4 regions of the Ectopseudomonas hydrolytica genome follow, and region 2 is predicted to be linked to each of the others. Evidence: predicted binding sites of a transcription regulator. Region 2 holds the regulator's gene; each other region holds the start of a gene.
The links. Region 2 encodes FliA, which starts transcription of late flagellar genes. Its sites were predicted from a motif close to CTAAAGTTTNNNNNNNNNNNGCCGNTAA; they were not measured.

Region 1 (6,011 bases), 610 kb from region 2:
GATGGCCGGGATATCGGCGTAGCAGGTGTCGCGTTGCTCGCGTTCGATGAAGTGGCGCACGTATTCGCCCACCACCACGCCGCCGAAGCGTGCCTGTATCTCGCCTGCCAGCCAGCTCTTGCCGCTGGATTCCGGTCCAGTCAATACCAGAATCTTCATCGACTGCCCCAGATGGCCGGGTCGCGACGCCAGCTCAGCCAGCCGCTGATGGCCAGCAGGGTGAACGCGGCGTACAGCGCGGCGGTCAGGTACAGGCCGCTGTGCAGGAAGAACGCCACGTAGCACAGGTCCACCACCACCCACAGTGCCCAGCACTGCAGGCGCTTCTGCGCCATCCATAACTGTGCGACCAGACTGAAGGCGGTGAGAGCGGCGTCCAGCCAGGGCGAGCTGGCATCGGTATGGGTGGCCATCAGGTAGCCCAGCGCCAGCGCGCCGATGCTGCCCGCCAGCAGCCCCGTGAGCACGCCGGCCGGCCGCAGGCGACTGACGGTGCGCCCGTCATGCCGCTCGCCGCCGCGGGTCCATTGCCACCAGCCATAGAGTTGCAACGCAGCGAACAGCACCTGCAACAGAAGGTTGGAATACAGCCGCCAGTCGTAGAACAGCCAGGCGTAGAGCAGCACCATGATCAGGCCGATGGGCCAGCACCAGGGGTTCTGCCGCACCGTCAGCCAGACCGCAAGGATGCCGAGCCCGGCGGCAATCAGTTCGAGCCAGGACATCTGGCGCCCTCGTCAGGAAAAGGGAGCGATTGTACTGATCTGCCCGACCTCAGCACACCAGGCTGTCGGCCTGCCGGTAGAGCATCAGCAGCTTGCGGGTGATGGTCTGCTGGATGTCCTCGCGTTCGAAGCTGGACAATCGCGGCAGGCGCGCCAGTTGCAGGCGGTGCAGATGGAGATATGGCATCTGCTGGTCGAACTCGCGCAGGTCGCCCTTCATCAGCACCGGCAGGAAGACGTCGCCAATCTTCTTCTGGTTGCTGATGATCTGCGCCAGCGCGGGCTTGAAGGGCATCGTCTTGGGCGTGGGGCCGCCGTCCTTGATCTGCGTGCTGAGCAGCAGGCCCGGCTTGCCCAGCACCTTGCCCGGCAGCACGCACAGGCCGGTCTTGCGAATGGCCTGGCTCTCGATGCCGTGCAGGGTGTCGTGGAAGGCATAGGGGTTGGGCAGCACCACCATCTTGCGGCCGAGATCGGTGGGGAAGTGCAGGCTGTAGTTGGTATACAGCTGGCCCACCGACTCGGAATAGACGCACAAGCGATTCTCGAACAGCTTGATGAAGCGCTCGGCCAGCTCGCGGCGGGCCATGCTGTCCAGGTCCCAGATCAGATCCTGATTCTGCGGTCGGCTGAAGTCGACCTCCTGGTGCTCCATGCTGCTCATGCTTTTCTCATATGCGGAACTGTCCCAGCAGGCGACCGAGCTGATCGGCCAGCTGTTTCAGATGCTGGCTGGCCGCACTCGACTGTTCGGCGGCTTCGGCCGTGTTATGGGCGAGAGCGGCCGTCTGCGTGACGTTCTGATTGATGTCTTCCACCACGTGCGACTGCTGCAGGGTGGCGCTGGCGATCGAGGCGTTGAGCCCGGTCAGATTGCGCAGCGATTGTGCGATCTGCGCCAGACTTTCGCCAGCCTGGCTTGCCTGTTCCACCGTTAATTGTGACGCACGGCTGCTGTCATGGATGACCTTGACCGCCGCCTCGGAATTGCTCTGCAGGCGTTCGATCATGCCCTGGATCTCGGCGGTGGACTGCTGCGTGCGCTGTGCCAGCAAGCGGACCTCGTCGGCGACCACGGCGAAGCCGCGACCCTGCTCGCCGGCGCGGGCCGCTTCGATGGCGGCATTCAGGGCGAGCAGGTTGGTCTGTTCGGCGATCGAGCGGATCACCTCCAGCACGCTGCCGATCTGCGTGCTTTCGCTGGCCAGCGACTGGATCACCTCCACGGCCTTGTCGATGGTCCCGGAAAGCTGGTCGATCTGGCGCAGGCTGGCATTGATGTTCTGCTGGCCCTGGCTGGCCTGTTCTTCGGCCGTATGCATTTCGCTGGAGGCATGCTCGGCGTTCTTCGCCACGTCCTGCACGCCATAGGTCACTTCGTTGACCGCCGTGGCCACCAGCTCCATCTGCTGCGCCTGTTGCTGGCTGTGTCGCTGTGCTTCGCTGGAAATGTCACCCAGCGAGCGCGCGGCCTGATCCAGCGAGCCGGCGGATTCGAGCAGCTGGCCGATCACCCGACGCAGCTTGTCGGTAAAGGCATTGAAATGCGTGGCCAGGGCAGTGAGTTCGTCGCGGCCATGAGTGTCGAGGTTGCGGGTCAGATCGCCTTCACCGCTGGCGATGTTGGCCATGGCGTCTACCGCTATTTGCAAGGGCTGCGCGATACTGCGGGTAATCAGCACGACCAGAGCGGTCAGCAGCAGCACGATCAGCAGACCCATGCCCACCGCACGCATCGCCTGCGTCCTGAATTCGGCCTGGACATCGTCCACATACACGCCGGAGCCGATGATCCAGCCCCAGGGCTGAAAGAGTTCGACGTAGGAGATCTTCGGTACCGGGTCAGTGGCGCCAGGTTTCGGCCAGCGGTAGTCGACCTGGCCAGCGCCCTGGCTGCGGGTGATGGCGACCATCTCGTTGAACAGCGCCTTGCCGTCCGGATCCTTGAAACCGGAAAGGTTCTGCCCCTCGAGCTTGGCATTCATCGGATGCATGAGCATGACCGGGGTCTGGTCATTGATCCAGAAGTACTCCTGGCCGTCGTAGCGCAGACCGCGGATGACTTCCATCGCCTGCTTCTGCGCTTCCTCGCGGCTCAGGCTGCCGGCGCTTTCCAGGCCCTGGTAATGCTTGAGGATGCCGGCCGCGCTCTGCACCACGTGCTCGGTCTTCTCGGCCTTGCTGGCGTACAGATCGAGATTGATCTGCCGCAGCATATAGGCGCCCTGAAGCACCAACATCAGGATGGCCAGCGCCAGAATCAGCCACAGACGACGGCTGATGGGAAGACTACGCAAACTGTTCATGAAGAAATTCCTGATTGTTGTAATTGTCGGGCTGAGGCGTCTGGAACGGCTATTGGGCAGCGCTGTCACCTCGACGCATCATTCATGTTAGTTGTCTGTTAGCATCTCGGCCGCTCGGCAAAAAACTGAATAGTCGCCGGGCGCGCCGTCGCAAGGAACCTGTGCGACGGGGCTGTGTCCCAGGGCCGGGACTTTTGCTTCAGTTTTACTCGTAAGGCACTTGCCGCGTTTGGGGGAATCGATGGATATCTGGATGGCCTTTCAGGCCCTGATCCTGGGCATAGTGGAAGGCCTGACCGAGTTCTTGCCAATTTCCAGCACCGGTCACCTGATCGTGGTCGGCGATCTGCTGGGCTTCAACGGAGAAACCGCTACAGCGTTCAAGATCATCATCCAGCTCGGCGCCATTCTGGCGGTGATGTGGGAATTCCGCGCGCGGGTGCTCGGTGTGGTGCTGGGGCTGCGCAGCGAGCCGCGTGCGCAGCGCTTCACCTTCAACCTGCTGCTGGCCTTCATTCCGGCTGTGGTTTTCGGCCTGGCCTTTGCCGATCTGATCGAACACTGGCTGTTCAATCCGATCACGGTGGCCACCGCCTTGATCGTGGGCGGCATCATCATGCTCTGGGCGGAGAAACGTGAGCACGCCATCCAGGCCGAGTCGGTCGATGACATGACCTGGAAGCTGGCGCTGAAGGTCGGCTTCGCGCAATGCCTGGCGCTGATTCCGGGAACATCCCGTTCCGGGGCGACCATCATCGGCGGGCTGGTGTTCGGCCTGTCGCGCAAGGCGGCCACGGAGTTCTCCTTCTTTCTGGCGATGCCGACCATGATCGCCGCCACGGTCTACTCGCTGTTCAAGTACCGCGACATCCTGCAGTGGAGCGATCTGCCGATTTTTGCCATCGGCTTCGTCAGCACCTTCATCGTGGCGATGATCACCGTGCGCGCCTTGCTCAAGTTCATCGCCAATCACAGCTATGCCGTGTTCGCCTGGTACCGCATTGCCTTCGGTCTGGTGATTCTCGCCACCTGGCAACTGCACCTGATCGACTGGAGCACGGCGCAACCGTGAGCGGCAACGAACGCAAAGGGCGCCTGAGAAGTTGGGATGACGCCAAGGGTTTTGGTTTCATCCAGCCGCAAGACGGTGGAGCCGAGGTTTTCGCTCATATCTCGGCGATGCGCGGCGACCGCCGCCCGCAGCCGGGTGACGAGGTGCTGTTCGTCGCCGGGCGTGATCCGCGCGGTCGGCCGCGTGCCGAACACCTGCGCCTGGCCGGTGAACTGAGCCTTGATCGGCCGGCGATCCGGCGCAAACCGAAAACGCCCGGCACGGCGGCACCGGTAGTGCGCAAGGCTGCTGCCAAATCCACACACCGATCATCGACTCAAGGCTCCATCCATAACTTTTCCAGCAAGGCCTTGGTGCTCGCTTTGCTGTGCATCCTGCCATTGCTCGGCTGCGTGACGCTGTTCGGCAAGGGGCTCTGGTGGATATTGCCGCTTTATCTGCTGGCCAGCCTGCTGAGTTTCCTGCAGTACTGGCTGGATAAACGCAGCGCTCAGAGTGGCGGCCGACGCACGCCGGAAAACACCCTGCATCTGGTGGAGCTGATCGGTGGCTGGCCGGGTGCGCTGGTCGCTCAGCAGACCTTCCGCCACAAGACGCGCAAGGCCTCCTATCAGGCGCTGTTCTGGCTGATCGTCGCGGCGCATCAACTGTTGTGGATCGATTGGCTGCTGCTCGACGGCGCCTACGTCGCCCGCCATATCCCGCTATTCGTCCAGTAGCAGACCGGGCTGCAGGCGCTTGGGCAGTCGGCGTACCACCAACTGATGGGAACGGGTCAGCAACTGGCGCAGCTCTTGGTCGCCAAGCGGTAGCTGGCGGGCGCTCATGCTGACCCAGTGCGCTCGCGCCAGATAGGGCGCGGGGCGAATGCCGGGGCGGTCGACGTAGCCGAGAAAGAGGTCGTGATCGACCTTGAAGGCCAGATCCTCGCCCAGAAAATCGAGGATGGCGAACATCTTGTTGCCGGCTACCGAGAACACCCGGTTGCTGCCCCACTTGAGGTCTTCGCGGGCGCCCGGCAGGCTGAGGCAGAAGCTGGCGATCTGGTCGGGCGTCATGGGCATGTCCATCGCTGGTCGAAACGGCAGTCTATCGGTTGGCCGACTCGCTGCGTAGCCGCTCGATCTGGCGCCGGGCATAACCGATGAAAGCGGCCAGTGCCTGGGGCCGCTGAGCCAGGTCATCCCTGGCCTGGCCCAGATAGACGTCTCGCGCGGTTTCCAGCAGCGGCCGGTGCTCAGGGGGCAAGCGCTCGAGCAGCCAGTCGGCCGCCACGTCCTTGGCAGCGATCTCGCCGCTGCTCAGCGTCAGCCAGATGCGTGCCAGGGCCAGGACCACGTTGCACTCATCGCCCAGCCAGTCGTCCGGTCCGTTCCATTGCGCCGCGGTGTCGTGCAGGGCGTGAATCATGTCCGCCTCAGGCACCGGCTCGAACAGTTCGGCAGCCGGCGGGCCCAGCAGGCTGATAGCGTGCTGACGCGCCTTGCTCAGCAGGATGGCCAGGTCATGATCAGCCATGGCCGGCTCGAAGCGACCCGCCTGCAGCTCGTCGCGCAGCCATTCGCCGAACTGCAGTTCGCGCATCGGCCGATAACGCCAGGGCCGCACGGCGTCGTGCACCAGCAGCGTCACCTCCAGCGGGCGCAGGTGCGCGGTGGCCGGCCAGGCCGACAGCCTCAGCAGGTCGGTCATCAGGGCCTTGCGTGTGCTGTCGCTCAGGGGCGTGCGGACGGTGACCAGCAGATCGATGTCGCTTGCCGGTTTGAGGCCGCCGCTGACGGCGGAACCGAACAGATGCACCGCCAGCAGGTTGTCGCCAAGGTGATGATGCAGGAGGGTGAGGGCATTGCTGATCTGCAGGTTCATGTTTTCGCCATTGCGTTTCAGGTTGCGCTGCACTTTACCGCC
Region 2 (6,011 bases):
CGGCGGCGGCACGAACTTGCCCTTGCCGTGCAACTCATCGAGCAGCGACTCGAACTCGTCGTCGGTGATGTCATCGCCGGCCGCTGCCGCAGCACCGGCTACGGCAGCGGCGGGAGCGGCTGCCTCGGCTGCCGCGGAAAACTGGCCCTTGCCGTGCAACTGATCGAGCAGGGCTTCAAATTCGTCGTCGGTGATTTCGTCGCTGGCGGCGGAAGCGGCAGACGCCGTCGCCACGGCGGTATCGGCGGCGGTTTCAACCGTGCCGGAGAACTGGCCCTTGCCGTGCAGCTGATCGAGCAGGGATTCGAATTCGTCGTCGGTGATTTCGTCGCTGGCGGCGCTGCTTTCGGCGCCATGGGCAGCAGCGGGCGCATCGCCCAGCGCATCGAGCAGTTGCTCGAACTCGCTGTCGGTGATGTCGCCGGAGGCGGCAGGCGCGGAAACCGGAGCGGGTTCCGGCTCCGCTTCCGGCTCCTGTGCGGGGGCAGCCGCCTCGGCACCAGCGGGCTCGGCCAGACGCGACAGTGCCGCCAGCAGTTCCGGCGTGGCCGGAGTCGGTTCGCGCCGCTCGCGCACCTCGCCGAACATGCCGTTGACGGCATCCAGAGCTTCGAGCACCACGTCCATCAATTCCGAGTCGACGCGACGCTCACCCTTGCGCAGGATGTCGAAGACGTTCTCGGCGATATGGCAGCACTCCACCAGCTCGTTGAGCTGGAGGAAACCCGCCCCGCCCTTGACGGTATGGAAACCGCGGAAGATGGCGTTGAGCAGGTTCATGTCGTCCGGTCGGCTTTCCAGCTCCACGAGCTGTTCGGACAACTGTTCGAGAATCTCGCCGGCCTCTACCAGGAAATCCTGGAGGATCTCTTCATCGGCGCCGAAGCTCATAGGGGGTGCTCCTTAGAATCCAAGACTGGACAGCAGGTCGTCGACATCGTCCTGACTGGAGGCGACGTCATCACGCTTATCGGCATGAATCTGCGGACCTTCACCCCGGGATGGCTCTTTTAATTTTTCCTGTTCGGCGCGCAGCACTTCATGGTCGTGCTGAATACCGGCAAAACGGTCGACCTGACTGGCCATGAGCACCAGCTTGAGCAGGTTGCTTTCCACCTCGGTCACCAACTGGGTGACGCGCTTGATCACCTGGCCGGTCAGGTCCTGGTAGTCCTGCGCCAGCAAGATGTCGTTGAGATGAGCGGACAGCTTGTTGCTGTCACGCTCGCTGCGAGCGAGAAACAACTCGATACGCTTGGCCAGCTCGCGAAAGCCCTCGGCGCCCATCTCGCGGCGCATGAAACGGCCCCACTCCGCGCTCAGGCTCTGCGCCTCGTCACTGAGGTCGTTGACCAGCGGCGCGCTCTGCTCCACCAGATCCATGGTGCGGTTGGCGGCCTTCTCGGTCATGGTCACGACATAGTTCAGGCGCTCGGTGGCATCGGCGATCTGCGACAGCTCCTGGGCATGCGGCATGCGCGGGTCGAGCTGGAAATTGACGATGGCGTTGTGCAGCTCCCGGGTCAGCTTGCCGACCTCGTGGTACAGGCCGCGATCGCGGACCTTGTTGAGCTCGTTGATCAGTTGCACCGCAGCGCCGAAGTTGCCTTGTTCCAGGCTATCGACCAGCTCGCGGGCGTTGCTTTTCAGGGTCGACTCGAGGTCACCCAGCGTGGAGTCATCGTGTTCCATAGCACCCTCGCGGCTGACATCAGCCGTTTACCCGCTCGAAGATCTTCTCGATCTTTTCCTTCAGCACCTGGGCGGTGAAGGGCTTGACCACATAGCCGTTCACGCCGGCCTGTGCCGCTTCGATGATCTGGTCACGTTTGGCTTCGGCGGTAACCATCAACACCGGCAGGTGCTTGAGGCGCTCGTCGGCGCGCACCGCGCGCAGCAGGTCGATGCCGGTCATGCCGGGCATGTTCCAGTCGGTCACCAGAAAGTCGAAGCTGCCGCTCTGCAGCATGGGCAGTGCCGAAGTGCCATCGTCGGCCTCGGCGGTGTTGGTGAAGCCCAAGTCCCGCAAGAGGTTCTTGATGATCCGTCGCATCGTCGAGAAATCGTCAACGATGAGGATTTTCATGTTCTTGTCCAAGTCGACCTCCGTACAGTCCCAAACGCATTGCACACGCAATGACGCCCTTTAATCGTGAAACCGACTCAGCTGGCGCGCCACTCGCCGAGCCGCGAGCGCAACCGCGCTGCGCACTGGCTATGCAACTGGCTGACGCGCGACTCGCTGACCCCCAGCACTTCGCCGATTTCCTTCAAGTTCAGTTCTTCATCGTAATACAGCGCCAGCACGAGACGTTCGCGCTCCGGCAAACCGGCGATGGCATCGGCCAAGGCCGCCTGGAAGCGTTCGTCTTCGAGGTCCCGCGAAGGTTCGAGGTGGGTGTGCCCGGCGTCTTCGTGCAAACCGCCATGCTCGCCGTCCTGCAACAGGTCGTCGAAGCTGAACAAACGGCTGCCCAAAGTGTCGCCAAGGATGCCGTAGTAATCCTCGAGACTCAATTGGAGTTCGGCCGCAACCTCGTGATCTTTAGCGTCTCGCCCGGTTCTTGCTTCAACGACACGAATGGCATCGCTGACCATGCGGCTGTTGCGGTGCACCGAACGCGGGGCCCAGTCGCCCTTGCGTACCTCGTCGAGCATGGCACCGCGGATGCGGATACCGGCGAAGGTTTCGAAACTCGCCCCCTTGCCGGAGTCGTATTTGCGCGACGCTTCCAGCAGGCCGATCATGCCGGCCTGAATGAGATCGTCGACTTGCACGCTGGCCGGTAAACGGGCCAGCAGGTGATAAGCAATGCGCTTGACCAGAGGGGCATAGCGTTCGATCAGCTGGTGCTGGGAGTCCTGCGCCTGCGCCTTGTTGTACATACGAAGTCCAGAGGCTGCTGTCATACGGCCGAGTCTGCGGTCGGTTGCTGCACCAGACGCTCGACGAAAAATTCCAGATGGCCACGGGGGTTGGCCGGCAAGGGCCAGGTATCGACCTTCTGAGCTATCGCCTTGAACGCCAGAGCGCACTTGGAACGAGGGAAGGCTTCATAGACGGCGCGCTGCTTCTGCACGGCCTTGCGCACGCACTCATCGTAGGGTACGGCGCCGACATACTGCAGGGCGACATCGAGGAAACGATCCGTCACCTTGGTCAGCTTAGCAAAGAGATTGCGCCCTTCCTGCGGGCTATGGGCCATATTGGCCAGAACGCGGAAGCGACTGATGCCGTGATCGCGGTTGAGCAGCTTGATCAGCGCGTAGGCGTCGGTGATGGAAGTCGGCTCGTCACACACCACCACGAGGATCTCCTGGGCGGCGCGAACGAAGCTGACCACCGCATCGCCGATGCCGGCAGCGGTGTCGATCACCAGCACGTCGAGGTTCTCGCTGATGTCGCTGAAGGCTTGAATCAGGCCGGCATGCTGCATCGGCGAGAGATTGACCATCGCCTGCGTGCCGGAGGCCGCCGGGACGATGCGGATACCGCCCGGTCCCTGCAGCAGCACGTCGCGCAGATCGCATTCACCGGCAATCACGTCGGCCAGGGTGCGCTTGGGCGTCAGCCCCAGCAAAACGTCGACATTCGCCAACCCCAGGTCGGCATCCATCAACATCACCCGACGGCCGAGATCGGCCAGGGCCATGGACAGATTCACCGACACATTGGTCTTGCCGACGCCACCCTTGCCGCCGGTCACCGCAATCACCTGTACGGGATGCATACCCATGTTCTTTCTACACCTTGTCTAACTTCGACCTGGCCTCGTGGCCGTTTACTCCCGCGTCATGACGCGGGAGGGTGCTACATTCTCGCCGTTTCAGCCGGCACGCTGCGCGGGGCTGTGGTACAGCCCGGCGAACATCTGCGCCATGGCATCCTCGCTCGGCGGCTCGGCGGTCTGCAGGCCTACGGCGCGGCTGACCAGCTGGTGACTACGCGGCACCTGCAGATCATCCGGGATCCGCGGTCCGTCCGTGACATAGGCTACCGGCAGATGCTGGCCTATAGCCAGACCCAAAACCTCACCCAGGCTCGCGGCCTCGTCCAGCTTCGTCAGTATGCAGCCAGAAAGGCCACAACGCTTGTAACTATGGTAGGCCGCCTTGAGCACTTGGCTCTGACTTGTTGCAGCCAGGACCAAATAATTCTTCGCCTTGATCCGCGCCGAGGCCAGGCTTTCCAGCTGCAGGCGCAGCGCCGGATCGTTACCCGGCAGACCGGCGGTATCGACCAGCACCACGCGCTTCTTGGCCAGCGGCGTCAGCGCCTGCAGCAGGGACTGACCGGGATCGATCTGGGTCACCGATACACCCAGAATACGCCCCAATGTCTTGAGCTGCTCCTGGGCACCGATACGGAAGCTGTCCATGCTCACCAGAGCGACCTGCTGCGCGCCGTACTTAAGCACGTAGCGCGCCGCCAGCTTGGCCAGGGTGGTGGTCTTGCCCATGCCGGCCGGACCGACCAGGGCGATCACCCCGCCCTCCTCCAGCGGCTCGACCTTGGGCGTCTTGATCGCATGCGCCAGGTGCGCCAGCAGCATGCGCCAGGCCTGACGCGGCTCGGCCACACCCGCGACCTTGCTCAGCAGTGCCTGCGACAGTTCGGCAGACAGGCCCATGCGCTGCAGGCGACGCCACAGATTGGCCTGCTGCGGACGACGCGTCTGCAACTGGCCCCAGGCGATCGACCCCAGCTGAACCTCAATCAGCTCGCGCAGGCCGTGCAGCTCGAAGCGCATGGCTTCCAGCGCGCGCGGATCGACCGCCGGGGCCGCGGCAGGAGCCGACTCGGCCGCGCGCTGCGGTTTGACCGGCGTGGCAGGCAGCTCGGGCGCCAGCAGCGATTCGTTGGCGAACAACTGGCGGTCCTTGCCGGCGTCCTGCTCGGCACGCGTGGCCAGCTCCGCCTGGGCACTGGCGATGCGCGCCTGGGTCTTGCGCAGCTCGGCTTCCAACGCCGGGTTCGGGCGTACCGGCGCCGGCGCCACCTGGTAGTCCAGCGCAGCGGTCAGCTCGACACCGCCAGCCACGCGGCGGTTGCCGATGATCGCGGCGTCGGCGCCCAGCTCGTCTCGCACCAGTTTCATGGCGGTCCGCATATCGGCGGCGAAGAAGCGTTTGACCTGCATGACCCTTTACCTCAGTTCTGGCCAACCGTAGCGACTATGGTGACCTGCTTGTTGTCCGGAATTTCCTGGTAGGCCAGCACATGCATGCTGGGTACCGCCAGCCGCGCGAAGCGCGACAACATCGCCCGGATCGGACCGGCCACCAGCAGAATCACCGGCTTGCCGAGCATTTCCTGGCGCTGCGCCGCTTCCACCAGGGAACGCTGCAGCTTCTCGGCCATACCCGGTTCGAGGAGGATGCCATCCTCGCTGCCCTGACCGGCCTTCTGCATACTGTTGAGCAATATCTGTTCCAACCTTGGTTCGAGGGTGATCACAGGCAGCTCCAGCTCTAGTCCCACAATGCTTTGCACAATGGCGCGGGCCAGCGAGACGCGTACCGCGGCGACCATCGCGGCGGGATCTTGACTCTTGGGCGCGACGTTGGCGATGGCCTCGGCGATGGTGCGAATGTCGCGCACCGGCACCTGTTCCTGCAGCAGCGCCTGCAGCACCTTGAGCAGGGTCGACAGCGACACCAGCCCCGGCACCAGCTCCTCGGCCAGCTTCGGCGAGCTCTTGGCCAACAGCTGCATGAGCTGCTGCACTTCCTCGTGGCCGAGCAGCTCGTGGGCATGCTTGTGCAGGATCTGGTTGAGGTGGGTGGCGACCACGGTACTGGCGTCGACCACGGTGTAACCCAACGATTGCGCCTGATCGCGCTGACTGGGGTCGATCCACACCGCCTCCAGGCCGAACGCCGGATCCTTGGCGGCGATACCGTTGAGCGGGCCGAATACCTGGCCGGGGTTGATCGCCAGTTCGCGATCCGGATAGACCTCGGCCTCGGCCACGCTGACGCCCATCAGCGTCAACCGATAGGCGTTGGGC
Region 3 (6,011 bases), 200 kb from region 2:
CGGCGTCGGCGGCTGCCAGCTGCTGCTGATACATGGCCCAGGGGCCGGCATCTTCGGCGGGCCACAGCGGCAGCGGGGCCAGACCCAGATCGATGATGCTGCTGGTGTCCTGGCTGGTATAGCCCAGCTCGATCAACCGCTGGCGCAGCACCCGCGCGACCTTCCCCGATTGGCTGTTGTTGCGGCTGGAGCCGGCGACCAAGGCGATATTGAGCATGCTGCTTCCCCCGAAAAAAGAACGCAGGCTAGGCGATAGCCTGCCTGCGCCGCAAGGGAAGCGCCGCCATGGCGTCATGTCCGCCTCTGCGCCGGCCGGATTTCGGTGCGCACGGCGCACCCTACGGGTGTCAGACGCGGAACTGATCCATCAGGCTCTGCTGGTGATTGGCCAGGCGGTTGAGGTTCTGGCTGACCTGCGCCGACTCGTCGGCCTGCGCGGTAATGGCCTCGGTGACGTCGCGGATCGAGGCGACGTTGCGGTTGATCTCCTCGGCCACCGAACTCTGCTCCTCCGCGGCGCTGGCGATCTGCAGGTTCATGTCGGTGATCAGGCTGACGGCCTGACCGATGCGCTGCAGCGCCGCCACGGCCTGGCTGACTTGCTCGACGCTGCCCTGGGCCTGGCGATGGCTGCTGTGCATGGTGCTGACCACCTCACGGGTGCCGTTCTGCAGGCCTTCGATCACCTGGCGGATTTCTTCGACCGAATCCTGGGTGCGTTTGGCCAGATTGCGCACCTCATCGGCGACCACCGCGAAGCCGCGACCGGCCTCGCCGGCACGGGCCGCTTCGATGGCTGCGTTGAGGGCGAGCAGGTTGGTCTGCTCGGCGATCGAGCGAATCACCTCGAGCACCGAGCCGATCTGCTCGCTGCTGCTGGCCAGGCCCTCGACTTCCTGCATGGCCACGTTCATTTCGTTGGCCAGCAGCTCGATGCTGCTGGTGGTCCTGTCGATCACCTGCAGGCCTTCGCGGCTGGCCTGGTCGGCGTTGCGTGCGGCCTCCGCTGCCTGTGCGGCGTTGTGCGCCACGTCTTGGGCGGTGGCGCTCATTTCCTGGAAGGCGGTGGCCACCTGATCGACCTCACGATATTGCTGCTGCATGCCGGCGCTGGTCTGGCTGGCGATGGCGGCCGACTGGTCGGCGGTGCTGCGCGCATCGAGCACGCTGCTCTTCACGTCGGCGATGATCGGCTGCAGCTTGTCGAGAAAGCGGTTGAACCAGCCGGCCAGCTCGCCCAACTCGTCCTGCCTGGCGTATGGCAGACGACGGGTCAGGTCGCCTTCGCCACTGGCGATGTCCTTGAGCATGGCGGCCACACCGAGAATCGGTCGGGTCACGCCGCGCGCCGTCAGCCACATCAGCAGCAGACCGGCCACCACCGCCAGCAGGCCCATCAGCAGGGCGGTCAGGCTGTCGCTGGCACGGTTGGCATCGAGCTGATGACCGAGCTCGATGGCGCGGGCCAGCAGCACCTTCTCCGGCACCTCGAGCAGCACGCTCCAGGGCTGGGCTTCGGGGATCGGCCTGAACGGGCTGACGACGCGCAGCATGTCGCCGTGATGCAGCTCCGCCTGGCCGCCGGCCTTGATCAGCGCGGCCAGTTCGCTGGCATGCTCGGCATAGGCTCGGGCGACCGGCAGGCTGAGCAGGCTCTGATCGCGGCTGTGGCCGGCGAGCAGGGCGCCGGGGCTGAAGATGCTGATATGGCCCTGGCCGTCGTACAGGTCGCGATTGGCCTCCAGGCTGATCTGCTGCAGGCTGGCCAGGCTGATGTCCACGCCCATCACGCCGATCACCTTGCCGTCCAGTTCCAGGGGGAAGGCGATGCTGGTCATCAGCGTCTGCTGGCCGCCGACCTCGTCGTAGTAGGGTTCCAGCACGCAGGTCTTGCGGGTTTCGCGCGGGCAGGTATACCAGGCGTTGTAGGCGACGCCGTTGGCCCCGGGCGTGGTGTCGCCGAGCAGCTGTTCGGTCATCGATTCGGACTCGAGCTGGCCCGGGGTGGGCTGCGCCCAGTACAACGAGAAACGTCCGGCGTCGTTGCTGCCCAGCTCGGCCTGGTCGGCGAACAGTTCGTCCTTGCCGTCCAGCGCGTTGGGTTCGAATACCAGGTAAAGGCCGAGCAGGGCGGGGTTGGCCTCCAGGCTGGTTCGTACCTGGCGTGTCAGGTCTTCGCGCAGGTCGAAGGCATCGAGAAAGCGTTTCTCGGCCTGTTCGCGCAGGAACAGGATCTGCCGGGAAAAGCCCTTGCCATATTGATAGGCGTCCATGAAGTAGCGCTGGATGCGCATGGCCTGCAGCTCGCCACGCGCCTGCAGACGCAGCTTGGCGCTTTCCTCCAGCATGCTGGAACTGGCCTTGTCTACCAGGGCGGCGCTGCGGCTGGACTGATACTGCGATGCTCCCACCAGCAGGGTGACGATGGCGAGCAGGCAGAGGCCGGCGAGCAGGGTGATCTTCCATTGGATCGAAAGACGGCTGAACAGCATGGTGCGTTCCTTTTCCTCGATGGACTACAGCGGGTTATCGGTGCGCGCAGGCGTTTCTTTATTTTGGTGCAGTGTGGGCGGGATTATGCACGTTTTGCTTTAAATTCTGAACGTCGCACTTTTGACAGGATAGTCCGCGTGCGGCAGAGTACGCGGCTTTTTGCACCGGCTACACCGGTGCCCGTGGTAAGTGGAGCGAGTCATGAACGCAGTGATAGCCGCCGTCGGCATCATGTTGGTCCTCAGCCTGTGCCGGGTGCACGTGGTGGTCGCGCTGATCGTCGGTGCACTGGCTGGCGGGCTGCTGGGCGGCCTGGGCGTGGAGGGCACCTTGAAGGCCTTCAACCAGGGGCTTGGCGGTGGCGCCACGGTCGCGCTGTCCTACGCCTTGCTCGGCGCCTTCGCCGTGGCCATCGCCAAGTCCGGCCTGGCCCATGCCCTGGCGGACAAGGCGCTGGCACTGGTGGGCAGACAGCAAGGCGAGGGCGGTGGCCTGCTCAAGTGGCTGCTGATCGCGCTGCTGCTGGCGGTGGCGATCGCCTCGCAGAACCTGCTACCGATCCATATCGCCTTCATTCCGCTGCTGGTGCCGCCGCTGCTTTACGTGCTGAGCAAGTTGCAGCTCGATCGGCGCCTGATCGCCTGCGTGCTGACCTTCGGCCTGATCACGCCCTACATGTTCCTGCCGGTGGGCTTCGGCGGCATCTTCCTCAACGAGATTCTCCTGGCCAACGTGGCCAAGTCCGGCGTCGACGTCACGGGCATCAGCATCACTCAGGCCATGGCCATTCCGGCGCTGGGCATGCTGGTCGGCCTGCTGGTGGCGGTGCTGTTCAGCTACCGTGGCAAGCGCGTCTACGACCTGCAGAAGATCGCCCAGGCCGAACGGGTCGACGTGCAGTACAACCCGCTGAGCCTGCTGGTGGCGGGCGTGGCCATCGCCGCGGCATTCGTCGTGCAGCTGTGGCTGGACTCGATGATCATCGGCGCCCTGGCCGGCTTCGTGATCTTCTCGGTTTCCGGGGTGGTGCGCTGGAAAGAGGCGGACGGCCTGTTCACCGAGGGCATGAAGATGATGGCCATGATCGGCTTCATCATGATCGCCGCGGCCGGCTTCGCCGAGGTGATGAAGACCACCGGCGAGGTCAAGACCCTGGTGGACAGCGCAGCGGCGCTGATCGGTCACGACAAGGCAGTCGGTGCGCTGCTGATGCTGCTGGTGGGCCTGCTGGTGACCATGGGCATCGGCTCGTCGTTTTCCACCATTCCCATCATCGCCGCGATCTTCGTGCCGCTGGGCGTGCAGCTGGGCTTCAGCCCGCTGGCCATCGTCTGCATCGTCGGCACGGCGGGGGCGCTGGGCGACGCCGGCTCGCCGGCCTCCGACTCGACGCTGGGGCCGACCTCGGGCCTGAATGTCGATGGCCAGCACAACCATATCTGGGACAGCGTGGTGCCCACCTTCCTGCATTACAACCTGCCGCTGCTGGCGTTCGGTTGGGCCGCCGCCATGCTGCTGTGAGGCGCAACTGTACGCCGGATTAAGTTCTCGGCGTCTTGGGTCGCTTAACTCTTCCACGGGGCTGCCGATAGATCGGTAGCCCCGTTTTGTTACTGCCTGGCCCATGAGGAAAAACACGATGCGTCTGACATTGAAAGCCAAGGTGATACTGCTGGCCCTGGTACCGGTAATCCTCTTCGCCCTGGTGCTCAGCGGCACGGCGGCCAGCATCCTGCAGCGTCTGGCCGCGGACGAGGTGGCCGAGACCCGTGAGCGCCTGCTGCAGGAAAAACGCAGCGAACTCGAGCACTACATCCAGATCGCCCTTGGCGCCGTGCGGGGGCTGTACGACGGCGCCAGCCAGGGCGACATGGCCAGTCGCGAGCAGGCCATCGCCATTCTCTCGAAGATCAAGTACGGCGCCGATGGCTACTTCTTCGGCCACGACTCCAACGTGGTGCGCCTGTTCCGCGGCGACAGTCCGGTGGACGTGGGCAAGAGCCTGGCCGACCGCCGCGACCCCAATGGTGTGTACATCAACCGCGAGCTGGTCAACGTGGCGAAGAACAACACCTACTTCGTCAACTATTCCTCGCCGCTGCCGGGCAACGAGTCGGTGCTGGTGCCGAAGCTGGCTTACAGCTACTACCTGCCGAAGTGGGACATGGCCCTGGGCACGGCGCTCAATCTCGATGGCATCGAGGCGCAGATCGCCGAAGTCGAGGTGGAGATCGAGCGGCGTATCGGCACCATCATCACCAGCATCGTGGTGGTGGCGGCGATTCTGCTGCTGGTCTTCGGTGTGGTCGGTGTCTGGCTGGGCAACGCCTTCCTGCGTCCGCTGCAGCAGATCAAGGCCAACCTCGACGACATCGCTGCGGGCGAGGGCGATCTGACCCGACGCTTGCCGATCACCAGCGACGACGAGCTGGGGCAACTGGCCGGCTCCTTCAACCGCTTCGTCGAGAAGGTGCACGGCCTGGTGCGGCAGATCGTCGAGATGACCGGCCAGCTCACCGAACTGGTCGGCCAGGTCTCCGAGCAGGCGCAGCGTTCCGAGCAGGCCATGGCGCAGCAGCGCCACGAGACTGACCAGGTGGCCACGGCGATCAACGAAATGTCGGCAGCCGCCCACGAGGTGGCCAAGAGCGCGCAGAACGCCGCCGAGGCGGCGCAGCAGACCGATCACGAAGGCCAGGCTGCCAAGGGCGTGGTGGATGGCAGCATCCAGCGTATCCACGCACTGGTCGAGGACATTCGCAGCAGCGGCGTGTCGCTCGACAGCCTGCAGCAGGACGTACAGTCCATCGTCAGCGTGCTGGACGTGATCCGCTCCATTGCCGAGCAGACCAACCTGCTGGCGCTCAATGCGGCCATCGAGGCCGCGCGAGCCGGCGAGGCGGGGCGTGGCTTCGCCGTGGTCGCCGACGAGGTGCGTGCCCTGGCCAGCCGCACCCAGCAGAGCACCCAGGAAATCCAGGGCATGATCGACCGCCTGCAGCAGGGCACCCAGGAGGCGGTGACCTCCATGCGCCGCTCCAGCGATGCCGGTGAGGTCACCAGCGAGCAGGCCAACAAGGCTGGCGCCTCGCTGGATGCCATCGCCCACCTGATCGCCACCATCAACGCGATGAACGCGCAGATCGCCAGCGCCGCCGAGGAGCAGACGGCAGTGGCCGAAGAGATCAACCGCAGCGTGCACCAGATCGCCGTCGCGGTGGACAGCGTCGCCGATGAAACCCAGCGCGGCGCCCAGACTGCACGCAGCCTGGCCGGCCTCGGTGAGCGTCTCGGGGCGCTGGTGCGTCAGTTCCGCATCTGATTCACAGCGGGAAGCTCCAGCGACTGAATGCGTCGCTAAGCAGCTCGATCCAGGCGCGGACAGCTGGCGACATGCCGCGCCTGTGGGTATAGGCCAACTGGACATAGCCCTCGGGCACCGTCCAGTGCGGCAGCAATGACACCAGGCTGCCATCGGCCAATTCCTCATGGCAGTAGGTGGTGGGCAGCAGGGTAAT
Region 4 (6,011 bases), 530 kb from region 2:
AACGTGGTGCTCAATACGGCTTTTCGCCAGCTGGCCATGGCCGTGGACACGCACATCTTCCGCGTCAGCAACCGCACCGGCATCGCGCCGGGCAAGAACGTGGTCGAGGTGGAGAAGAAGCTGCTCAAGTTCGTGCCCAAGGATTATCTGCTCGACGCCCACCACTGGCTGATCCTGCACGGACGCTACGTCTGCACCGCACGCAAACCGCGCTGTGGCGCCTGCCGCATCGAGGATCTGTGCGAGTACAAGGCCAAGACTTCCGACGATTGATCGGTCATAGAAAGCAGCGATGCTCTGATTGAAAAAATCTTTTTTACCCGCTCATTTTTTGCCGCTATAAGGTGCGCAAATGGCCCCGGTAACTGGCCTGGAGTGGAATAGATGAGCACTGACAAAGAAGACCTCGAGCTGGACGAAGACTTTGTCGCGGATGAATCGGACGATGCCGAGCCTGCGGTGGAAGTCGCCAAGACCAACCTGACCAAGCGCCGCATCATCGACAACTTCCTCGAAGAGCGTCGCCTGCACAAGCAGCTGGCCGAATACGATTTCGATATCTGATCGCGCCACGCAAGAAGCCCCGCCAACCGCGGGGCTTTTTCGTTTCAGCTCACCGCGCGCAAGGCACGGCGCGCGCACTTGTTGGCGTACATCGCCGCATCGGCCTGGACCAGCAGGCTGTCGAGCCCCTCGTCGGGATTCAGCGACGACTCGCTGACCCCCATGCTCATCGACAGACGCTGCCCGGCGCCGCCCTCTCTGCCACGCAATGCCTGCTCCAGACGCCGCAGCACCTCTTCGCTGTCGCTGTAGTCGCTGGCCAGCACGACGAATTCGTCGCCGCCCAGCCGGGCGATCACGTCGGTGTTGCGGAACTGCGCCTTGAGCACGTCGGCCGCCGCCTTGAGCAAGCGATCCCCGGCGCCGTGGCCGAAGCGATCATTGACCGGCTTGAGCTCGTCGAGGTCGGCATACAGCAGCAGGCAGCGCCCCTTGCGCCGCCGCGCCGCGCGCAGTTCGCGCTCGGCCAGCAGGCGAAAGCCGCGACGGTTGTACAAACCGGTCAGGTCGTCGATCAGCGACAGCTGGCGCACTGCCTGCTCGGCCAGTTGGCGTTCCCGCACCTCTTCCTGCAAGCGTCGATTGGCTTCGGCCAGCTGCGCCGTGCGCTCTTCGACGCGGCGCTCCAGCTCGGCATAGACCTGGACATTCTCCAGAGCCACCGAGGTGGAATCGGCCAACGCCTGTAGCAGTTGCACCTGCTCGTCGGTGGCGTGGCAGTACTCGGCCCAGTAGGTACCGATGGCGCCGATCGGCTCCAGGGTACGGATCGGCACCATGACCAGGCTCTTGACGAAGGTCGGCCGATACGCCTCATGGGGAATGCGCGGGTCGGCGTAGATGTCGGGAATCACGGTAGCACTGCGGTTGAGCATGGCCCAACCGCTGATGCAGGCACTCAAGGGGAAACGTTGGCCTTTCCACAGGGGCGAGATGGCGTCCTCGTCGCGATAGAAGCATTGCAGCCCATCGCGCAGGACGAAGGTGGCGCCGTCGGCACCGGTCAGCTCGCGGGCCGCGCTTCGGACGATCTCCGCTACGCGGTCCACATCCTTCGCCATAGAAAGCTCCTGAACCACACGAACGAGGCGCAGAGCTTGGGAATCGGTCTTCATGGAGGCACCTCGCCAGTCAGCGAATGGCCACTATTTTTGTAAGCATTTACTTACAAAGACCGATGACTGTCAATCGTTTCGCTTGGGCGAGAGCAACTCGATCTTGTAGCCGTCCGGGTCCTCGACAAAGGCCAGGATGCTGTTGCCATGCTTCATCGGGCCTGGCTCGCGGGTGATCTTGCCGCCGCGCGAACGGATGTCCTCGCAGGCCTTGTAGACGTCTTCCACTTCCAGGGCGATATGGCCGTAGCCGGTGCCCAGCTCGTAGCTGTCAACGCCCCAGTTGTGGGTCAGCTCGATCACGCTGTTGTGCGCCTCGTCGCCATAGCCGACGAATGCGAGGGTGAACTGACCGTCCGGGTAGTCCTTGCGGCGCAGCAGGGTCATGCCCAGCACCTCGGTGTAGAAGGCGATGGACTTGTCCAGATCGCCAACGCGCAGCATGGTATGCAGCAGTCTCATCAGTTTTTCCTCTTCTAAAAGCAGAACCCCGGCTTGTGGCCGGGGTTCGTCTCACAAGGCGCTCAGCTTATCAGATCAGCTTGCGGCCCTTGCCGGCAGCGATGCGCATGCGCAGGGCGTTGAGCTTGATGAAGCCCGCCGCGTCCTGCTGGTTGTAGGCGCCGCCGTCTTCCTCGAAGGTGGCGATGTTGGCGTCGAACAGCGAATCGTCGGACTTGCGCCCGGTGACGATGACGTTGCCCTTGTACAGCTTCAGGCGCACCACACCGTTCACGTTGGCCTGGGAGGCGTCGATCATCTGCTGCAGCATCAGACGCTCCGGGCTCCACCAGAAACCGTTGTAGATCAGGCTGGCGTACTTGGGCATCAGCTCGTCTTTCAGGTGGGCCACTTCGCGGTCGAGGGTGATCGACTCGATGGCGCGGTGGGCCTTGAGCATGATGGTGCCGCCGGGGGTCTCGTAGCAGCCGCGCGACTTCATGCCGACGTAGCGGTTCTCGACGATGTCCAGGCGACCGATGCCGTTCTCACCGCCGATGCGGTTCAGCTCGGCCAGCACCTGGGCCGGGGTCATCGCCTTGCCGTCAATGGCGACGATGTCACCGGCCTGGTAGGTCAGCTCGATGTAGGTCGGGGTGTCCGGCGCCGCTTCCGGCGACTTGGTCCAACGCCACATGTCTTCTTCGTGCTCGGTCCAGGTGTCTTCCAGCACACCGCCCTCGTAGGATATGTGCAGCAGGTTGGCGTCCATGGAGTACGGCGACTTCTTCTTGCCGTGGCGCTCGATCGGGATGGCGTGCTTCTCGGCGTAGTCCATCAGCTTCTCGCGCGACAGCAGGTCCCACTCGCGCCAGGGGGCGATGACCTTGACGCCCGGCTTCAGGGCATAGGCGCCCAGCTCGAAACGCACCTGGTCGTTGCCCTTGCCGGTGGCGCCGTGGGAGATGGCGTCAGCGCCGGTCTCGTTGGCGATCTCGATCAGGCGCTTGGCGATCAGCGGACGGGCGATGGAGGTACCCAGCAGGTACTCGCCTTCGTAGATGGTGTTGGCGCGGAACATCGGGTAGACGAAATCGCGGACGAACTCTTCGCGCAGGTCGTCGATGTAGATTTCCTTGACGCCCAGGGCCTGAGCCTTGGCGCGGGCCGGCTCGACCTCCTCGCCCTGGCCGAGATCGGCGGTGAAGGTCACCACTTCGCAGTTATAGGTATCTTGCAGCCACTTGAGGATCACCGAGGTGTCCAGGCCACCGGAATAGGCCAGAACTACCTTTTTGACGTCCGCCATGCCATCACTCCACGGGTTGTACGGTAAAACCGGTGATTCTACTGACCCCGCGGGCCAATTTACAGTGGCGCGACAGCTTGTGACGATGAAGCGACCAAAGCTGCGCTCCGAAGGGTCAGGACGGCGTGCTGCCAGCCGGGTCGGCCGGCGCGGTCGGGGCAGGGTCTGCGGGAGCGCTGGGCGGCGCGACTTCGGCCGGCGCCGCGCGGTCCAGACGCAGGGTGGCACGGCGGTTCTTGGCGCGGTTGGCCTCGTTGTTGTTGGGCACCAGCGGGTAGCGCTCGCCATGAAAACGGACGGTAATCTGCTCCGTCGGCACACCGCCGGCCACCAGATACTCCTGCACGGCCAATGCGCGGCGGCGGGACAGGTCGCGATTGGTCAGGCGATTGCCGCTGTTGTCGGCGTGACCGTCGATCTGGAAGCTGTTGATGCTGGGGTCGGCCTTGACGAAGTCCAGAATGATGTCGAGCTTGGCCTTGGCCATGGCATCCAGTTCGATCCCGCCGCCGGGAAAGCCGATCTGCGCCTGGCGAATCTGCTCGAAGTTGACCGGCAGCAGCTTGGCGGTGCACGCCTGGTATTCCTCGTAGGCCTTGTGGAACTTCACCGGCAGCAGGCGCACCTCGAGGTTGTCGCCGCCATTGAGGGTGCGGTGACGCACCAGCGGGCTACGCCCTTCCAGCAGACCGGTGAGCAGCCGCGCACCCTGCTCCTGCGAGCTATTGAACGGCACCTCGCCGTTGCCAACACTGACCACGCCGAGATTGATGTCACCACGCCCCGGTTGCCAGGGCGCCGCTGCCGCCAGCAAGGTCGCCGAGCCGGCGCCCATCCAGCGCTCGCGCGCCTTGAGACGGAAGGTCACCTGCTCACCGGCACGGCGCACGAACTCGCCGCTGCCGAAGTTGCTGATCGACTGACTGAGGCGGCACTCGAACTGATCGCCCTCTACCTTCCATTCCACCTGCTCGATCCGCGTCTGGAAACTGATGGCGTGCGCCGACAGGCACAGAGGCATGCTCGCCAGCAGGCTGATGAGAAGAGATTGGGGCGCACGCACGGTCGGCTCCAGGAAAACGTCGTTCGCTTTGCTATCGGTACGAGCGCGGAAAACTGTAGGGGCGAATTCGTTCGGGAAAGCGCAGAACTCAGCGCAGCGCCAAGGCGAACAAATTGCCTGGCGCACCCTCACAGCGCATTTTCCGACGGTTTCCGGTAGCATTCCGCTCACGTTTTACCCGCCTGGAAACCCCCATGTCCGACCGCCTGACTCTCCTGCGTCCCGATGACTGGCACATTCACCTGCGCGATGGTGCGGTGCTGCCACACACCGTCGGCGATGCCGCGCGCACTTTCGGCCGCGCCATCATCATGCCCAACCTGGTTCCGCCGGTACGCAATGCCGCCGAGGCCGACGCCTATCGCCAGCGCATTCTCGCTGCGCGCCCGGCCGGCAGCCGCTTCGAGCCGCTGATGGTGCTCTACCTCACCGACAACACCAGCCCCGAGGACGTCCGCGCGGCCAAGGCCAGCGGCTTCGTGCATGCGGCCAAGCTCTATCCGGCCGGTGCCACCACCAACTCCGACTCGGGCGTCACCAGCATCGACAAGATCTTCCCGGCGCTGGAAGCCATGGCCGAAGTCGGCATGCTGCTGCTGGTGCATGGCGAGGTGACCCGCGCCGAGATCGACGTGTTCGACCGCGAAAAGGCCTTCATCGACGAGCATCTGACCCGCGTGGTCGAGCGCTTCCCCACGCTGAAAGTGGTGTTCGAGCACATCACCACCCGTGACGCGGTGCAGTTCGTCGAGGCGGCCTCGGCCAACGTCGGCGCCACCATCACCGCGCACCACCTGCTGTACAACCGCAACCACATGCTAGTTGGCGGTATTCGCCCGCACTTCTACTGCCTGCCGATCCTCAAGCGCAACGTGCACCAGGAAGCCCTGCTCGACGCGGCCACCAGCGGCAACGTCAAGTTCTTCCTCGGCACCGACTCGGCTCCGCACGCCAAGCACGCCAAGGAAGCCGCCTGCGGCTGCGCCGGCTGCTACACCGCCTTCGCCGCCATCGAGCTGTACGCCGAGGCGTTCGAACAGCGCAAGGCGCTGGACAAGCTGGAAGCCTTTGCCAGCTTCCACGGCCCGGACTTCTACGGCCTGCCGCGCAACAGCGACAGCATCACCCTGGCGCGTGAGGAATGGACCGTGCCGGCCAGCCTGCCGCTGGGCGACAACAGCGTGGTACCGCTGCGTGCCGGCGAAACCCTGCGCTGGAAGCTGCTGGAGGGCCAGGCGTGAGCGAAGACAGCTACGACGACGAGCTCGAACCCAGCCTGCCTGCCGGCCCGCGCACCCCGATGGCCGCGCGCTTTCGCGGCTACCTGCCGGTGGTAGTGGACGTCGAGACCGGTGGCTTCAATTGCGCCACCGACGCCCTGCTGGAAATCGCCGCGACCACCATCGCCATGGACGAGGGCGGCTTTCTCTATCCGGATCACACGCACTTCTTCCGCATCGAGCCCTTCGAGGGCGCCAATATCGAGGCGGCAGCGCTGGAGTTCACCGGCATCAAGCTC

Region 1: the regulator FliA is predicted to act here: its motif matches at 3,135-3,162, upstream of L1F06_RS11990 (methyl-accepting chemotaxis protein).
Region 3: the regulator FliA is predicted to act here: its motif matches at 2,527-2,554, upstream of L1F06_RS13890 (methyl-accepting chemotaxis protein).
Region 4: the regulator FliA is predicted to act here: its motif matches at 4,524-4,551, upstream of L1F06_RS17470 (flagellar protein MotY).

The regions. Positions count from the first base shown of each region.
Region 1 covers NZ_CP099397.1:2,586,901-2,592,911, reverse strand. Annotated here, with positions in the region: gene L1F06_RS12005 (AAA family ATPase) at 1-159, opposite strand, end outside; gene pnuC (nicotinamide riboside transporter PnuC) at 156-725, opposite strand; gene L1F06_RS11995 (hypothetical protein) at 775-1,389, opposite strand; gene L1F06_RS11990 (methyl-accepting chemotaxis protein) at 1,397-3,031, opposite strand; gene L1F06_RS11985 (undecaprenyl-diphosphate phosphatase) at 3,273-4,103, shown strand; gene L1F06_RS11980 (DUF1294 domain-containing protein) at 4,100-4,822, shown strand; gene L1F06_RS11975 (MmcQ/YjbR family DNA-binding protein) at 4,808-5,161, opposite strand; gene L1F06_RS11970 (AadA family aminoglycoside 3''-O-nucleotidyltransferase) at 5,193-5,969, opposite strand.
Region 2 covers NZ_CP099397.1:3,200,188-3,206,198, forward strand. Annotated here, with positions in the region: gene L1F06_RS14875 (chemotaxis protein CheA) at 1-891, opposite strand, end outside; gene L1F06_RS14880 (protein phosphatase CheZ) at 904-1,692, opposite strand; gene L1F06_RS14885 (chemotaxis response regulator CheY) at 1,712-2,086, opposite strand; gene fliA (RNA polymerase sigma factor FliA) at 2,164-2,910, opposite strand; gene fleN (flagellar synthesis regulator FleN) at 2,907-3,737, opposite strand; gene flhF (flagellar biosynthesis GTPase FlhF) at 3,828-5,141, opposite strand; gene flhA (flagellar biosynthesis protein FlhA) at 5,153-6,011, opposite strand, start outside.
Region 3 covers NZ_CP099397.1:2,997,528-3,003,538, reverse strand. Annotated here, with positions in the region: gene L1F06_RS13895 (NADPH-dependent FMN reductase) at 1-217, opposite strand, end outside; gene L1F06_RS13890 (methyl-accepting chemotaxis protein) at 348-2,492, opposite strand; gene L1F06_RS13885 (Na+/H+ antiporter family protein) at 2,695-4,014, shown strand; gene ctpM (methyl-accepting chemotaxis protein CtpM) at 4,133-5,815, shown strand; gene L1F06_RS13875 (LysR substrate-binding domain-containing protein) at 5,817-6,011, opposite strand, start outside.
Region 4 covers NZ_CP099397.1:3,731,059-3,737,069, forward strand. Annotated here, with positions in the region: gene nth (endonuclease III) at 1-273, shown strand, start outside; gene L1F06_RS17450 (PA3496 family putative envelope integrity protein) at 385-564, shown strand; gene L1F06_RS17455 (GGDEF domain-containing protein) at 609-1,625, opposite strand; gene gloA (lactoylglutathione lyase) at 1,749-2,141, opposite strand; gene L1F06_RS17465 (argininosuccinate synthase) at 2,212-3,429, opposite strand; gene L1F06_RS17470 (flagellar protein MotY) at 3,545-4,492, opposite strand; gene pyrC (dihydroorotase) at 4,687-5,733, shown strand; gene rnt (ribonuclease T) at 5,730-6,011, shown strand, end outside.